DNA from 3 places in the Halobacillus rhizosphaerae genome. Region 3 is predicted to be linked to each of the others. Evidence: riboswitches for the same ligand, from Rfam matches in the RefSeq annotation. Region 3 holds a riboswitch; each other region holds the start of a gene.
The links. A riboswitch is a leader RNA that binds a small molecule or an ion and turns the genes downstream of it on or off. The one in region 3 is predicted to bind thiamine pyrophosphate.
Positions count from the first base shown of each region.

Region 1: linked by a shared signal. The riboswitch ahead of thiT (energy-coupled thiamine transporter ThiT) and the one ahead of Q7A53_RS09050 (thiamine phosphate synthase) in region 3 are both predicted to bind thiamine pyrophosphate.
Region 2: linked by a shared signal. The riboswitch ahead of tenA (thiaminase II) and the one ahead of Q7A53_RS09050 (thiamine phosphate synthase) in region 3 are both predicted to bind thiamine pyrophosphate.

Region 1 is NZ_JAUTWQ010000023.1:15,292-19,566, forward strand. Features, by position in the region: gene nagB (glucosamine-6-phosphate deaminase) at 1-697, shown strand, start outside; gene Q7A53_RS18225 (GntR family transcriptional regulator) at 687-1,406, shown strand; gene Q7A53_RS18230 (sugar isomerase domain-containing protein) at 1,416-2,138, shown strand; gene rpsN (30S ribosomal protein S14) at 2,227-2,496, opposite strand; TPP riboswitch at 2,672-2,773, shown strand; gene thiT (energy-coupled thiamine transporter ThiT) at 2,852-3,433, shown strand; gene Q7A53_RS18245 (DUF1028 domain-containing protein) at 3,588-4,275, shown strand, end outside.
Region 2 is NZ_JAUTWQ010000021.1:37,409-41,683, reverse strand. Features, by position in the region: gene Q7A53_RS17910 (PucR family transcriptional regulator) at 1-90, shown strand, start outside; TPP riboswitch at 156-266, shown strand; gene thiW (energy coupling factor transporter S component ThiW) at 425-910, shown strand; TPP riboswitch at 916-1,021, shown strand; gene tenA (thiaminase II) at 1,066-1,752, shown strand; gene thiD (bifunctional hydroxymethylpyrimidine kinase/phosphomethylpyrimidine kinase) at 1,749-2,558, shown strand; gene thiM (hydroxyethylthiazole kinase) at 2,546-3,304, shown strand; gene thiE (thiamine phosphate synthase) at 3,306-3,923, shown strand.
Region 3 is NZ_JAUTWQ010000006.1:257,354-261,628, forward strand. Features, by position in the region: gene thiO (glycine oxidase ThiO) at 1-999, opposite strand, end outside; gene Q7A53_RS09050 (thiamine phosphate synthase) at 983-1,594, opposite strand; TPP riboswitch at 1,706-1,817, opposite strand; gene Q7A53_RS09055 (hypothetical protein) at 2,247-2,777, opposite strand; gene Q7A53_RS09060 (hypothetical protein) at 3,075-3,326, opposite strand; gene Q7A53_RS09065 (hypothetical protein) at 3,589-4,146, opposite strand.

The DNA.
Region 1 (4,275 bases), on a different contig from region 3:
AGACCAAGTAAATATGAATTCAGGTTCAGTGATAGGGCTGGCGACTGGTGGCACGCCGCTAGGGACTTATAAACACCTTATCAAAGGCTTCCAGGAGCGGAGCGTGGATTATTCTAAAGTAACTACTTTTAACTTGGATGAGTATGTGGGATTAGAAGAAGATCATCCTCAAAGCTATCACCAATTTATGGAGCAGAATTTATTCAATCATGTGAATATAAATCATACTCGTACTTATATCCCCAATGGGAATGCCGAAAGCCTTGAGGAAGAATGTCTTCTCTATGAACAACTCATTGAGGAAATCGGACCACCAGACTTGCAACTCTTAGGAATAGGAGAAAATGGTCATATCGGCTTTAATGAACCGGGAAGTTCGTTTCAGGGTTTCACTCATATTGAACAGTTGGATGAATCGACCCGTGAGGCAAATGCCAGGTTCTTCAACTCAAAAGAAGAAGTACCCTTGGAAGCCATCACAATGGGGATCGGTTCGATTTTAAAGAGTAAAGCCATTCTCCTATTAGCCTCAGGGGAACATAAAGCGAAGGCAATCTCCCAACTTTTAAAAGGGGAAACAGATGAACAATTTCCTGCCTCTGCATTATTGGATCATCCCAATGTCACGCTTGTAGTTGATCGAGCGGCATATCAATTAGTTGAAGCGGACGAAGGAGAGAGAGACCATGCTCAATAAGAATTCTCCCCTTCCTATGTATTATCAAATTGAAGAGAATTTAAAGCAGCGTATGGATACTGGGGAATACACTCCTGGGGATATGATCCCTTCTGAAAGAGAACTATCTGAGTTTTATGATGTGAGTCGGATGACTGTCAGACAAGCGGTTACAAATATGGTGAACGATGGCTACCTGTACCGTGAAAAAGGAAAAGGTACTTTTGTAGCAGAAAGCAAAATAGAACAGCCTTTGCAAGGGATGACTAGTTTTACCGAAGACATGAAGCAGCGAGGGATGGATGCCAGTAATAAATTGCTGGGATTCGAAACGATTCCGGCGACTCATGAAATCGCTAGAAAATTGCATCTGAAGGATAATCAGGAAGTTTATCGAATCCAAAGAATTCGTTATGCGGACGAGCAGCCAATGGCAATTGAAACGACCTTTATTCCTAAAACATTAATTCCAGATTTAAACGAAGAACTGGTGCAGGGGTCATTATACAATCATATTGAGAAACGTCTGCCTATTGCTAATGCCACTCAAGTAATTGAAGCTACGATAGCGGATGAGCATCAATCTCAGCTGCTTGAAGTCCCTCCTTTATCGGCAGTTCTGCATATTGAACGAAATAGTTTCTTGCAGGACGGTACTCCATTTGAGGTCGTGAAGTCTGCTTATCGTGCTGATCGTTACAAGTTCATTAGTGATATTTATCGTTCATGAGGTGAGGAAATGAATTATTTTACTATAATAGCTGATATGATTAAAGAGTTAGAGAAATCAAGTAATGAAATGATCGATATGATTAGTGAACAAATAGTAGAAAGTCTTAAGTCAGACGGAATCATACACCTGTTTGGTTCCGGACATTCTAGTTTACTAGCTCAGGATGTTTACTACCGGGCAGGAGGACTGGTTCCAGTCCATCCCATTACTCCAGCGCCATTTATGCTTCATAATGGAGCTGAAGAATCTAGCCGAAATGAGAGAAAACATGGTTTGATCGTACCCTGCTTAGAAAAGGAGAACCTGCAAGCGAATGACGTTCTTATTGTAATCTCAACATCCGGCAGAAATCCTGCTCCCATTGAAGCTGCTCTTTATGGGAAGGAAAAAGGACTATTAGTCGTAGGGATGTTATCGAAAAACTACACGTCCTATCAAAGATCTAAGCACAAATCAGGGAAAAGGCTGGAAGAAGTCGTAGACCTCACACTGGATACGCAAGTTCCTGTCGGGGATGCCGTGATGAGCTCTGAAAGCTTTCAGGAGAAATTCACCCCCGTATCATCCGTGGCAGGCACAGCACTATTGCACAGTTTATTTACAAAAGTCATCGAAAAACTAGCGGAAGAAAATATAAAACCGCCGATCTTTAAGAGTGGAAATGTAGATGGCATAGACGAACACAATCATAAGCTTATGAGTAAGTATAGGAAGCGGATATCCTTTTAAACTTTATGTAAACCCATCAGTCCAGCGGGCTGGTGGGTTTAAGTTTTCTGGAATCATCACGGCTTTTTTCGCTCGCTGAGATGAAAAATTACCAGCTGGCTTTTTTAACACCAGGAATCTGACCTTTATGGGCTAACTCTCTAAACTGAATGCGAGAAAGACCGAATTTCCTCATATATCCATGTGGTCGGCCGGTCAAGGCACAGCGGTTTTGTGTGCGTGATGGAGAGGAGTCTCTTGGCAGCTTGCGTATAGCTTCAAAGTCGCCAGCCGCTTTAAGCTCCTTGCGTTTCTCTGCATATTTGTCTACCAACTTTTGACGTTGCAGCTCTTTAGCAATTTTAGACTTTTTCGCCAATGGGTGACCTCCTTAAATAGTAATTGTTACGATTTGAATTATAGGACTCCCACTGCATAATGTCAAATTGTCAGGACTTTGTGCCTCAATATTAGATTTCCCAGGCAATAAATCATAGTTGTCTAGAGTGAGTTGTTCTACTATAATAAGGGCAAACAAAAAAAGCATAATAAATTTAGCCCTCAAGGGGAGCCCTCCAGGCTGAGAGTGAACAATTTGTTCTGACCCTTTGAACCTGTCAGTTAATACTGGTGTAGGAATGGCGGCTTTGTTGATGGTGCAATGCATGGGATCCATCAGAAAGCTTCCCTTTGTATTGCTTTTTTTGTGCTCAATTTTAAAGGGGGAGTTTGAGATGAAACACAAAGGAGTATTGTTTTTAGTCGAAGTAGCTATTTTCTCGGCTATTGCTATTTTGCTGGATATTATCCCGTTTTTGTCATTTAAATTATGGGCCCAGGGGGGATCGGTGTCCTTCTCTATGGTGCCAGTATTTATTATGGCTTACAGATGGGGAATAAAAGGTGGATTATTAACAGGATTTCTACTGGGAGTCTATCAAATATTACTGGGAAATGCTCTTCTAGTTACACCTGTACAGAGTTTCCTAGATTATATTCTAGCATTTACGTCGATTGGATTCGCTGGAATAATGGCTGGCCAGATAGCCTCTGCGGCTTCTAAACATCATGTGAAACGAATGATTACAGCGATTATCACCGGTTGTTTGATAGGAAGTCTACTAAGGTTTGTGAGTCATTTTATCGCGGGCATTGTCTTTTACGGCAAATTTGCACCGCCGGGGCAGCCGGTATGGCTTTACTCTCTCCTCTACAATGGAGGTTATATGCTTCCTGCCTTTATATTAAGTGCGGTGATTGTCAGTATACTTTTCGTGAAAAGACCTCAACTCATCATTCACAAGCCGTATAAATAATTATAAGAATAAATATTCTACTTTTAAATTGAAAGGTGAGCTCAGTTTTTTAATCTGGAGCTCACCTTTTTTTAAGTCATGAGAATTATATATGAAGCAGGAGAGTTAAAGGATCGAATCGAATTTTAAAGGAGTAGGAAAGAAAGGGGTCAGGATATTGAAAGATAAACCGAATATAGTTGCTACATTTTCTATTGTGGGCCACGATCCTGAAACGGGAGAGTTAGGAGTTGCCGTTCAATCTAAGTTTCTTGGTGTGGGGTCGGTGGTGCCTTGGGCTGAAGCTGGCGTAGGAGCGATTGCGACGCAAGCACTAGCCAATCCTGCTTATGGACCGTCAGGATTAAAATTATTGAGAGAAGGTCTTAGTGCACAAGAAACGTTAGATGAATTAGTTAAAAATGACCCTCAAGCAGATGAACGTCAGGCAGGCATTATAGACGCGAATGGAAGGGGAGCGACGTATACTGGCGCAAATTGTCTTGATTGGGCAGGAGGAATGACCGGCCCCAATTACTGTGCGCAAGGCAACATTTTAGTAAATCAAGCAACAGTATCGGAGATGGGAAAAGCCTTTGAACAACATTCAGGGTCTCTTTCAGATCGATTGATTGCTGGACTGCAAGCTGCCCAAAAAGCAGGAGGGGATAGTCGCGGCCGTCAATCAGCAGCAATTTACGTAGTTAAAGATAAAGGAGGCTATGGGGGACTGAATGACGTTTTTGTGGATCTTCGTGTCGATGATCACCCGGATCCAATCGAGGAATTGAACAGGATTTATCAACTGCAGCAGTTATACTTTGGGGAAACAAAAACAGAAGATATTAAGAGGATAGAGGGTC
Region 2 (4,275 bases), on a different contig from region 3:
TTAACAGGGCTTTCTCTGCTGGATGCCGACGACTTATTTTTACTAGAACTTAGTGTGAGATTGTGGATGTTGAAGAAAGTAAAAGAATAATAGAAATAGGTGACAGGATCTTACATCTTTGTTACGATGAACAAAACCAAGTGAATAGAAATCTATGAAACTACTAGGGGGGCCCGTCATGGGCTGAGAGGAAAGCAATCGAGCTTTCCGACTCTTATGAACCTGATCTGGTTAAGACCAGCGGAGGGAAGTAGTCAGAGTGCAAGATTATTGACTCCATCCATTCGAAGCCAGGTCCTCCTTAGGACTGGCTTTTTTTAGTGTCCAGGAATATACCTCGGTCATGAGTCAATTGTCTGCGTGGTGACAAAAGCTCATCCTTCTCGAATGCTCTCTGGGTCTCCCTTTTATGGGAGGGAAAACTATGAAACGAACTCGTATGCTTACTACGATGGCTGTGTTTGTTGCTGTCGCAACTCTGGGCTCTCAGCTGCTCTGGTTTCCGGCAGGGATAGCTAAAGCTTATCCTGTACAGCATGCTGTAAATGTAATGGCAGCGGTTATGCTTGGTCCGCTTCCTGCCGTTGTAATCGCCTTTACGATAGGTCTGGTAAGAAATTTACTAGGTACAGGGACGCTGCTTGCTTTTCCAGGTGCCATGATTGGCGCATTTCTAGCTGGTGTTCTATATCAATTCTTCAAAAAAGAAATTTATGCCGCTATAGGAGAAGTAATTGGTACGGGTGTGATTGGAGCGCTATTTTCTGTTCCGTATGCCCATCTTTTTATGGGGAGTTCCAGCGGCGCTTTTATTTTTCTTCCTTCCTTTCTTATCAGCAGTATCACGGGAGCCATCATCGGCTGGTGCGTGGTATATCGTTTGGATCGAAACCAATTTACAACAATTTAATGTTCGGAATCTACTAGGGGTGTCCGCAAATCGGACTGAGAGGAATGTATTTCCAACTCTTATCGACCTGATCTGGTTAAGACCAGCGTAGGGAAGTAGGTGGCAACCTCATTAACCCACCCCTGGCAGCTTCCGCAAACCAAGGAGGCACTTCAATGAAATTTTCTCAAATGATTCGGAATGAAAATCAAGATTTATTTCAAGAAATATTCGAACATCCTTTTGTAAAAGGTCTAGGTGAAGGACATGTTCCTTCTTCCTCTATAGCACACTACATTAAAGCGGATTATGAATATTTAAATGCATTTATGCAAATTTATGGTACAGCCATCTCGAAATCGGCGGAACGAAAGGATATTCAATACTTTAATGAACAAGTGAATTTTGTATTAAATAGTGAAATCCATCCCCATAAAAATCTTTGCGAAGTTATAGGGATCCGGTATGAAGACTTGCAAGGGTTTCCTCTGCCTCCAACTGCCGATCACTATGTAAAGCATATGTTGTATCACGCCCATCAAGGAGGGGTGGGAGAGATCATTGCAGCACTTCTGCCTTGTCCATGGACGTATTTAGAGATCGGTGAATATTTAATGAAACAATACCAGCCGTCAGAGGATCATCCCTTCTACCCGTGGATTAGCTTTTATGCGGAAGGTGAAATGGAACAGCTGACCCAGCATTTGTGTGAGCGCCTTGACTATTTTTCTGCTCAAGCTTCCCAAGCCGAACAAAGGCGTATGAAGGATGCATTTCGAAAAAGCTGTCAGCTGGAGTTGAAGTTTTGGGAGATGGCTTATACGTGTGAAGAATGGCCAGGAGAAAGGAGCAGGGTAAGATGAGTATCCAGTGTTCTCTAACAATTGCCGGTACTGATCCAAGCGGAGGTGCAGGAATACAGGCGGACTTGAAAACATTCCAAGAGCTGAAGAGCTACGGCATGTCTGTGGTCACTTCAGTGGTTGCGCAAAATACAACAGGTGTAAATGCTGTACATCATCTGCCTGCTGAAATGATACAGCAGCAGTTAGAAGCTGTCTCTGCCGATATGCCCATTGATGCTTTTAAATCAGGGATGATTGCTGATAAAGATATGATGAAGGTCATAGCAGATTGGATCCCTCAAATATCCGCACCTTATGTAATGGATCCGGTGATGGTCGCTCAAAGTGGTGATCCGTTAATAGAAGCAGAATCCCGAGCTTGGCTGAGAGAACACCTTGTACCCTTTGCGTCGGTCATCACTCCCAACCTTCCTGAGGCAGAAGATTTATTGGGGCAGCAAATCGAAACCACGGATGATATGAAAGAGGCTGCAGAACAAATCGTGACCAAACTAGGAGCCGGGGCCGCACTTGTGAAAGGCGGACACCGGGACGGGGAAGCGGTAGATTATTTATTCGATGGCAGTAAAATTCACTCCTACAGTGCGGAGCGGATCGCTACCAACAACACGCATGGTACAGGGTGTACGTATTCTGCAGCGATCACTGCCTATTTGAGCCGAGGGATTGATTTACCTAGAGCCGTAGAGAAAGCGAAACAATTTGTAACGGCCGCTATTAAACACTCCTTTGATCTAGGTAAGGGCAGTGGTCCAACCAATCATTGGGCATGGAAGGAGGAGGTTAAGCAATGGAAGAAATAATTAACCTCGTACGGAAACAGAATCCATTAATACACAACTTAACAAATTCAGTCGTCATGAACTTCAGCGCTAATGGTCTGCTGGCTTTTGGGGCGTCTCCTATAATGGCCAACGCTCCTGAGGATGCTGCAGATGTGGCTGCTTTATCAAATGGTGTACTGATCAACATCGGCACCCTTACCGAGTCCCAAATAACAGCTATGATCGATGCCGGAAAAGCTGCAAATCAAAAGGGCATTCCAGTCGTAGTTGACCCTGTTGGAGTTGCCGCGACTAATTTTAGAACAGATGCCTTTAAACGAATTATAGAGAAGGTCCGTCCCGCGGCGATTAAAGGAAATGCTGGAGAGCTTGCCCATCTGGTTGGAATCTCTGTAGAAACGATGGGAGTTGATTCCATCGGAGAAGGTAACATCGAAGAAATAGCTCGGCAAGTTGCGGGGAAATACCAAACCATTGCCCTATTAACTGGGCCAACTGATGTAATTAGCGATGGGGAGAATGTGTTCTATAATGAATCCGGTCATCCTCTTCTTTCTAAGGTTACGGGGAGCGGCTGTTTATTGGGGGCCATTGTTACCGCTTGTTTATCAGTACCTGGAGAACCTCTGGAAAAAGCTTTAGCGGCTGTAAAATTCTATGGGCAAGCAGCTGAAAAAGCTGCCTCTTCTCAACAGGTTTACGGTCCAGGTACGTTTCTGCCTCATTTTATCGACGCCCTTTCAGTAGAAGGAGGCCATTTGTAAAATGGAGCTTTCTCAACAATTAAGAAAATATTTAATTATGGGGACTGAGAATTGTTCCCGAAATGCGGTGGATATATTAAGAGAAGCCATCAAAGGGGGTATTACCGCCTTTCAATATCGGGAAAAAGGAGACGATTCCCTGCGAGGGTATGAAAAATTAGAGTTAGGAATGAAACTGCGCAAAATCTGCTCCAATAATAATGTTTTGTTTATCGTAAATGATGATCCTGATTTAGTAGCACCACTTAAAGCGGACGGGATCCATGTAGGCCAGAGTGACCGGAAAGTCGATCTATTACGTGCTGAATTTCCTGATAAAATTATCGGACTATCTGTATCTGATGACGAAGAGCTTACGAAGCAATCTTTAGAAGAAGTCGATTATTTAGGAGCGGGGCCGATTTTTCCAACAGTAACGAAACGAGACGCCAATCCAGTGACGGGAACAAAATGGATTCGTTCTATCAAGGAGTCGTATCCTGACCTTCCGCTAGTTGGAATTGGGGGAATTACTGAAGAAAATGCTCATCAGGTGATAGAAGCGGGAGCAGACGGAGTAGCCGTCGTTTCGGCAGTTACTCAAGCCGCAAATGTGGAGAAGGCAGTGAGAAATCTTTAAGAAGCAAGGCAATTGAAAATTAATACGGAGAAAAAGCATGGAATGATCTTTGTTCCATGCTTTTTTCATGTGGTTTCTGCATCTGTTCTTTTCTGAATCATCCACGGACTTTGGAGTTTAGTGAATGCTGCATCGCCCAGACGCTCGCGTTATAAGCAGTGAAATCAAAGAGAACCACAACTTCATAAATTTCCGCGATTATTCCTTTTTTAAAAAAAAGATTTTTCAAAAGCCTGATACTTACTTGCTGGTAAAGGGGTTTACGGTTTTGTATAAAAAACCTCTAAAAAACTTCATACATTTTTTACATTACATAGAAAAATTTTGTTGAATACAATTGGGTTATAGTTAT
Region 3 (4,275 bases):
AATACCATTCCGATAATGTCCCGTTGCAAATAAGAATCCAGAAAGGTTCGGGTGCTCCCCTATAATCGGCCTTCCATCCAAGCTTCCTGGTCTAACTCCTGACCAGAAGTCTAGAAATGGCTCGTTTTTTAGATCAGGCACGATCGAAAATACTTGATTCATTAGCCCTGATAAGCCGCCTGCAGTCGTGGTTGTACACTGATCATAAGGTTTCGAAGTCGCTCCAATGATACATCTTCCGTCAGGTTTTGGAACAAGGTAAAAGTTATTGAAAAAAAGTGACTCTTTAAAATATGTGGTTGTGGGCTGAATCGAAAAACACTCCCCTTTTGTAGGGACGATCGGATTCTGAAGTCCAGTAAATTCAAACCACTTTCCACTCTCCGCTCCTGTAGCAGCCACAACTTTATCAGCAGTTAGGATCACATCTTCTAGTTGGACTTGATACCCCCCAGCCGACTGCTTTATTTTTCTAACCGTATTGTTTTCTATTAATTCACCGCCATATAATAACGCCCCACGTTTAAACGCCTCACAAACGTTCTTCGGCTCAACATGTCCATCTTCACCCATATATAGAGCTCCACACGCTTCTTTTGATAATGACGGAATTCTCTCCCTCAGCTGTGGTCCATTCAGCCACTTCAGATTCTGAAACGTTTTGTTCTTCTGAAGCAGTTCATGTTTCTCCTCTTGATTCGCAGCTATTTCCAACATTCCAAATGAAGTTAAGCCTATATCGATTCCGGTTAATTCTCGGAGTTCTTTACTTAAACCCGAATATAAATTTCTGCTTCTCCTGCAAAATTGATAAAATGTGTCATCTTCTCGATTCTCCGTATGCACACCCAGCATCCCTGCAGCTGCTCTGGTTGCTTGTTGACCGCTCTTATTCTTGTCGATCACCCCAGCCTTCACTCCAGCTTTGTTTAAGTGATAAGAAATTGATTGCCCGATGATTCCCCCTCCCATGATTAAAACATCATAATGGCTGTCCATAGAGCAGTTCCTCCTTTCTGTAAATGTGAAAGGCTTTGAACGGGTCATCTTCATTGAAGATCCCTGACATGACGGCAGCCCCACTCGCTCCTTTTTCATATAAACGACTGACTCTTTCGGGGGTTATCCCTCCTATAGCTAGGACGGGAATATGCAGCCGGCCAGTGATTTTCTCTAACTCTTCTAAGCCTCTTGGCGCTATCCCCTCTTTACTAGCCGTCTGATAGATGTGACCGAACATAGCATAATCAGCTCCTTGTTCTTCTGCCTGTCTTGCTGCTTCCTCTGAATGAACAGATACTCCGATCTTTAAGAAAGGAAACGAAGCTTTCACATCTCTTACTGGTAACCCTTTTTCCGGCAGATGAACTTTATTTATGCCTGACAGACAAGCAATGTCCACACGGTTGTGGATGCAAAGTTTCTGTTTATGTACTCCACTCTCAAGCAAGTTCTTCACAAAGGATAAATACGCTTGAGGAGTTTTTTGATTTTCTCTTAAAATAATCCAATCAACGAACGGAGCAATTTCTTTAATCACTACTGCTAACCGATCTTCCTCTAATTTACCGTTTGTAACAGCGACAAGAACCATAGCCCCCACACGCACTCCTTTCTTTTACAAAACAAAAAATGCCACCTTCCGGGTAAGGAAAGTGGCATATCCATTCAACATAAATAGAAATTTCACATCAAAAAATAAATGCAAAAAGCTCCGTCACTTTCCTCCGCTGGTTTTAAAGCCAGTTCAGGTTCAAAGAGTCTCAAAGTTATACTTTGATCTCAGCCCTTAAGTAAAGGCACCCCTAGTGAAATGATTATTAAATTTGTATTTACTTTACAATATATTATCTTATCCGTCCACCGCGTTCACAGAACATTTTTGTTTTCAGTACAAATGTATCATTTTTGAAAAATGGTATAAAAACCCATAAAATATCGATTGCAGCCCTGAAATTGTGATTAAAGTCCCCTACTCGAAACGGACTAAATTTATCACGATATCTTCTCACTTTTCATTAGGAAAATGAGGCGAAAAGATTTATTTATGGTCTGTATTTGTTCTAATGAGTTGAGTTACACACTCCACATGTCCGGAGTGTATGTGGCAATACACGAGATGCTGGTGAGTTTACCTGTTATCAAACATATGAACGTTCTCCATTAAAGCGCCAGTTTGAGGCATAGACAAAATCTATCTGAAAATACTTTTTCTTTTTGAGATCCAATCTCCTAAGGGGTAATAATTATTCAAAATCAAATAATACTATATCATTATAAATATCTTTATCTGGGTAATTCTCATGGTACAAATTCTCTGCAACGGCACATATATTTTTGCAAAAATCCACTACACTAATTCTGATATAAATGTCCGGATCCTTGCTTTTGTCTCCGTCACTCCATGCCTTACTATAACTAGTTATGCTATTTGATAATACAAAATTAAGACTTTGAGAATTTTTTACACCTAGTTCTTTTCGTACATCCTCTGTCGCATCAAGGGATCCCTCATGAAGTAATAAATTACGTAATGCATATACTATTTCTCCATTAATAGTTAGAGATTCTAAATCATCCAGTCCAGCTTTAGGCTTGTCATATTTATAAATATGTTCATCATACCAACGTTTATATCTTTTGCCAGACCCATTCAAATTAGGATATGAAATTTTCGCACATATATCTGGTAATGTTAGCGTTAAAGCTAAAGCTGATAAATAATTTTTGTTTTCTAAATTACTTTTAATTTCATTTATAAGGTGTTTCAGGATCAATCCCTCCTTGCATAGCTGTTCGAAAAAAAAGATGTTTTCCTTTATTTACCTACCTCCTTTCAATAGAAGATAACACCTCAGTATGAGATGCCTATCAACTTTATTTTGCTATTCTTCATCATCTTAAACAGCTACTCTTTATAAGTTGGGCTATGTTAAAAGTGTTGATATTAGGTAAATGAATAGAACTTCCAAATTTATGGAAGTTCTATTTCGTATTATTGATTTATTAAACTAACGCCCCCTTTTGTGGAATAATTCATTCACAATTTTAGATAAAAGTTTACTCCAGTTGACTTACTCATTTCCACTCGAAAAGCCGCGTAATTCTTCTTCTGTTTCAGATTTTAGTTCCTTCAGCTTTAATAGCATGAATTGTTCTTGGTTGGATAGAGAAGAATTAGAATTGATTTTACTAAACAATTCATCAATTTTTTTTGTTATTACTCCAACACAAATATTAGCAGCTTCATTGTAACCATCATTAAATGCCTCATTCAATTGACTATTTAATGCATCACCTACAGTATCTTTTATAAACTTTTTCATTATCATTCTCCAATCTATATTTTAATAAAAAATCATAAATGGTAATTAATCCTAATCTTTATCAATTTAATTAAACCAAATTCTTTAGATTAAGTACATCCATACTCAAAGTCACCTAATGTAAAATTATTTACTGCACAACAGTATCAATCAAATGTAATCAATCGTTTTTCTATTTAACTTACCTTATTCTTTAGCAAAATAGGAGTTGCCAGTCTCAGTGAAAAGAGCCTGCCCCCCGCTGTAGAAATAACGCAGAATATTAATATTTAGAGTGATATTGATGGAATAGTTCTTTGTTCACTGTAGGGTCTATTTTAGCAACTTCATTATGAAATTCTCTTTGTTTAGAAATAATGGTATTAAGGGGTGTACCATTATCACTCATTTTTTTTATCGAATTTTTAAACTCTATAACATAAGATTCCTCTAGATTTGGTGAGTTCATTACTAACGGATAACCACTGAAATGAGCAATATTTTGATGCATTTTGTACTCTCCAGCAAAATGTGTATAGATTGTATAAGAAAATCGTTTTTCTGAGTTTGTACCAAGAACAATATTATATTCTTTATTAAACTCTTTATATAAATCATCCAAAAGATTTTTCACTTCACTAGATGAGAAGCTTTTTTTTTCTATTTCATTAAATAAGACTTCTGCTACAATTTGTGATATTGTAATTGCGAGAAAAAAATCTTGTTTTATAATAAATTTTTTAAAACCATCACCATGAAAACTTCCGTCTTCATTGGTCATTAAGCCGTCAGACATTAGAGAAACCTTATCTTTGAAATCTATACATGTTACAAGACTCATTTTTGCTCTCCTTTTCTTGATTCGTAAACTAAATGTTAGCTTTATTTTTTAACATTCGAGAAATTAACCGTTTTAATTCCCTACTATTGGCTTTATACTTTTTTCCTATTGTATCTTCTACTTCAAGTT